2 regions of the Bacteroides sp. AN502(2024) genome follow, and region 2 is predicted to be linked to the other one. Evidence: riboswitches for the same ligand, from Rfam matches in the RefSeq annotation. Region 2 holds a riboswitch; the other holds the start of a gene.

Region 1 (2,205 bases), on a different contig from region 2:
GTTATTATAGTATAACAAGCCGATTAAAACTTGTAACATTATGAATACTATATTAATGTCTTTAATTATGATGACTATGACTTACGAAATGCCTAAACTTCCTTATGCAAACAATGCGTTGGAACCTGTAATCAGTCAGCAAACAATAGATTTCCATTACGGAAAACATCTACAAACCTATGTAAATAATCTGAATAATCTCGTGCCCGGCACAGAATATGAAGGTAAAACGGTAGAAGAAATCGTTGCCACCGCACCGGATGGAACTATATTCAATAACGCCGGGCAAGTATTGAATCATAATCTGTACTTCCTGCAATTTACCCCTCAACCTTCGAAAAAGGAACCGACCGGCAAACTGGGAGAAGCTATCAAACGTGACTTCGGCAACTTTGAAAACTTCAAAAAAGAATTCAATGCGGCAGCAGTCGGATTGTTCGGTTCAGGATGGGCCTGGCTATCCGTAGATAAAGACGGTAAATTGAGAATCACTAAAGAAATAAATGGAAGCAATCCTGTACGCGCCGGTTTGAAACCGCTTCTCGGATTTGACGTTTGGGAACACGCTTATTATCTGGATTACCAAAACCGCCGTGCCGACCATGTTAACGCCCTGTGGACTATCATCGACTGGGACGTGGTTGAAAAAAGAATGTAAGCGGATATCATAGACTAGACTATACTATAAAAAGAGGGTGTATCAAATCGGATAGATGGGATGCACCCTCAAATTTTATCCCTACGAGCGTCCTATTATTTTCAGATATCCAGATTGACAAAAGCCATAAGAATGAAGCCCGGGTTATCTTTTCCCATCTCATCCGAAAACAAGAATCAACAGAAAAATGAAAAAAAATCGGATGATTTAGTGTTTTTCTGTTTCTTTTTCACTTACTTTGCCCCTGTAAAGACAAAGGGGTGCCCCACGAGGGGCTGAGATTATACCCTAGGAACCTGATGCAGTTAGTACTGACGTAGGGATTGTATTTCTTCGTATTGCCTTTCCATTTAAGCACACTCTTTGTATTTACTTTCAATTTATTTATTCTGATAGGACAATGAAAGTACAAGTGAACAACAAAGAGGTGGAAATTACTCCTGATTCTCCCCTTACACAACTGACAGCACAGCTCGAACTTCCGGTTCAAGGCATTGCTATCGCCGTAAATAACCAAATGATTCCCCGTACCGAATGGGAGCGTTTCATACTGCATGAAAACGACAACCTGGTGATTATCAAAGCAGCTTGCGGAGGATAAAAAATGATCAGTCTACAATTTATCACGCATCAGACAGAACGGTATTCGTACCTCGAATCGGCACGTATGGCACTCGAAGGAGGGTGCAAATGGATCCAGCTACGCATGAAAGACGCTTCCCTCGAAGAAGTGGAGACAGTAGCCTTGCAACTGAAGCCGCTCTGTAAAGAACACGAAGCCATCTTGATTCTGGACGACCACGTCGAACTGGCCCGAAAGCTGGAAGTGGACGGTGTGCATCTTGGTAAAAAAGATATGCCTATCAGCCAAGCTCGCCAGATACTTGGAGAAGCCTTTATTATCGGTGGTACCGCAAATACATTCGAAGACGTCTTACAGCACTACCGTGCCGGAGCCGATTATCTCGGCATCGGTCCTTTCCGGTTTACTGCCACTAAAAAGAACTTAAGCCCTATACTGGGGTTGGAAGGCTATTCCTCCATCCTTTCACGGATGAAAGAAGCGAATATTGAAATCCCCGTAGTAGCAATTGGAGGAATCACGTACGAGGATATTCCCGCCATACTTCATACAGGAGTCGACGGAATAGCCCTGTCGGGAACCATTCTTGGAGCGGACAATCCGGTAGAAGAGACACGTAGAATTATTGAAAGTGATTAATAATTTGTCAAATGATTCACCACAGAGGATGCAAAGGGCACAGAGTTTTTCAATCTTTTCGCAAGTAAAGCAAGGCGACTAATCATACGTATACTCTGTGTGACTCCATAATGAATAAAAAATGATCAGACCTCCGTGTACCTCCGGGTCCTCTGTGGTGAACTCATAAATTAGCATTTAAAACAGTATACAGAATGGAAAAATTAGTAATTGCGGGACGCGAATTTAATTCCCGCCTTTTTCTGGGAACAGGAAAATTCAACTCCAATGAGGTAATGGAACAAGCGATTCTGTCTTCAGGCACGGAAATGGTAACCGTTGCCAT
Region 2 (2,205 bases):
AGTTGATACCTTTTTCATTGAAGGTTTCGTAAATCGCTTTATTTATATCGAAATAAACATCCCAGTAATCTCCGCTATTTACCCACACACGTGCCACCACATTCACACTGCTGGCATCCAGCGCATGAAGAGCTACAAATGGAGCAGGCTCATTCAGGATACGTTTATCAGCGACAAGAATATCATAAACAATTTCCTGTACCTTTTCATAATCTTCTCCATACTCAATGCCGACAACCCATTCTACACGACGGGTAACCTGCGCATTGTAGTTTGTCACCACCCCACTACTCATAGCACCATTCGGCACATAAATCACTTTATTATCCGCAGTAGACAGAATCGTGTGAAAAATCTGAATTTCTTTTACTGTTCCGGACACTCCCTGGCTTTCAATCCAATCACCTACTTTGTAAGGTTTGAACAATAGAATAACCAATCCACCGGCAAAGTTCTGCAGATTACCGGACAAAGCCATACCGACAGCCACACCGGCAGAAGCCAATAAAGCCGCAAACGAAGTGGTTTCAACTCCCAGAGCACCGACAACAGAAATGATTAAAAGAATGGTCAGCAAAATGTTCACCAGACTTTTGACGAAAGTTTTGATACTTACATCCACTTTTCGTTTATCCATCAGGCGTCTTATGAACTTATTGATCAGAGAGATCAGGAAACGTCCGACTACAAAAACAAGAACTGCAACCAGAATACGTTCTCCGGCACGGATTCCGAAATCCACGAGTTGTTGAGTAATCAGCGAAAGTTTGTCCAACCCGTCAGCGTTAGCAATCGCTTCTTTCATTAAATTATCTGCGGCCACTTGCACAGAATCCGCAGCTTGTGTTGCTTGAAGTAAGAGTAGCATAATTAAATTATATATTAAATGAATAAACAGATGTATTGCCATTTCAACAATCTACAAAGTTAGATTGTTTTTAGTAAATATAAAAGTTTTTTTTTGCTTTCCTCCTTTAAAAGCCGTATTTTTGCAGCCGATTCACTGGTAGGGGTGCCTTAACATGACGGGCTGAGAACATACCCATAGAATCTGATCCGGGTAATGCCGGCGTAGAGAACTAATTAGTAAGCAAAATGAAAAGAATTGTATGGATGGCCGTCGCCTTATCAGGCGCAGGCATCACTGTCCATGCACAAACGAGTGCAAAGGATAGTATGAGAGTAGTGAACCTGCAAGAGGTGCAGGTAGTATCCACACGTGCCACAGCCAAAACTCCCGTGGCATTCACCAATATAGACAAAACAGCACTCAAAAAGGTAAACTTCGGACAGGATATTCCCTATCTGCTGAGTATGACTCCTTCCACACTGACCACATCGGATGCAGGAGCCGGTATCGGCTATACGACACTTCGCGTACGTGGCACCGATGGCACACGAATCAATATCACTGTAAACGGCATACCGATGAACGATGCCGAAAGCCATAACCTGTTCTGGGTCAATATGCCCGACTTTTCTTCTTCCGTAAAAGATATGCAGGTGCAGCGCGGAGCAGGTACATCAACAAATGGAGCAGGTGCTTTCGGAGCTAGCGTCAATATGCAAACCGAAGGTGCATCTATGAAACCATACGCCGAATTCAATGCTTCATACGGTTCGTTCAACACGCACAAGGAAACAGTAAAAGTGGGAACCGGCTTACTCAATAACCACTGGACGTTTGACGCCCGCCTTTCCCATATCGGTACGGACGGATACATAGACCGTGCTTCGGTGAACTTGAACTCTTACTACCTGCAAGGAGGTTATTTTGCAGGAAACACCTCTATGAAACTGATTGCATTTGCCGGAAAAGAAAAGACATATCATGCTTGGGGATATGCAACCAAAGAAGAAATGGAAAAATTTGGCAGACGCTACAATCCTTGCGGGGAAATGTACACCGACGCCAACGGCAACAAACATTATTACGATGATCAAACGGATAATTACCTGCAAAAGAATTATCAGCTTCTCTTCAACCACACTTTCTCAACGGCCTGGAATCTAAACGTTGCCTTACATTATACTAAAGGTGATGGTTATTACGAAGAGTACAAAGGCGGCAGATACCTGATCGAATATGGCTTAAAGCCATTTACAATAGATGGCACCGAAATAGCTAAAATTGACCTGGTCCGTCAAAAGAAGATGGATAACAAATTTGGCGGTGGTATTTTTTCTCTCAATTTCACCACCGAC

What was found. Region 2 has a riboswitch for thiamine pyrophosphate ahead of AB9N12_RS10100 (TonB-dependent receptor). Riboswitches for the same ligand answer to the same signal wherever they lie in the genome.
Region 1: it holds a riboswitch for thiamine pyrophosphate, as region 2 does, so the genes downstream of both, thiS (sulfur carrier protein ThiS) here and AB9N12_RS10100 (TonB-dependent receptor) in region 2, are expected to answer to the same signal.

Annotation. Positions count from the first base shown of each region.
Region 1 is NZ_JBGFSP010000004.1:189,034-191,238, forward strand. It holds gene AB9N12_RS15675 (superoxide dismutase) at 41-658, shown strand; TPP riboswitch at 905-998, shown strand; gene thiS (sulfur carrier protein ThiS) at 1,059-1,259, shown strand; gene AB9N12_RS15685 (thiamine phosphate synthase) at 1,263-1,880, shown strand; gene AB9N12_RS15690 (thiazole synthase) at 2,075-2,205, shown strand, end outside.
Region 2 is NZ_JBGFSP010000003.1:2,628,674-2,630,878, reverse strand. It holds gene AB9N12_RS10105 (mechanosensitive ion channel family protein) at 1-868, opposite strand, end outside; TPP riboswitch at 999-1,095, shown strand; gene AB9N12_RS10100 (TonB-dependent receptor) at 1,096-2,205, shown strand, end outside.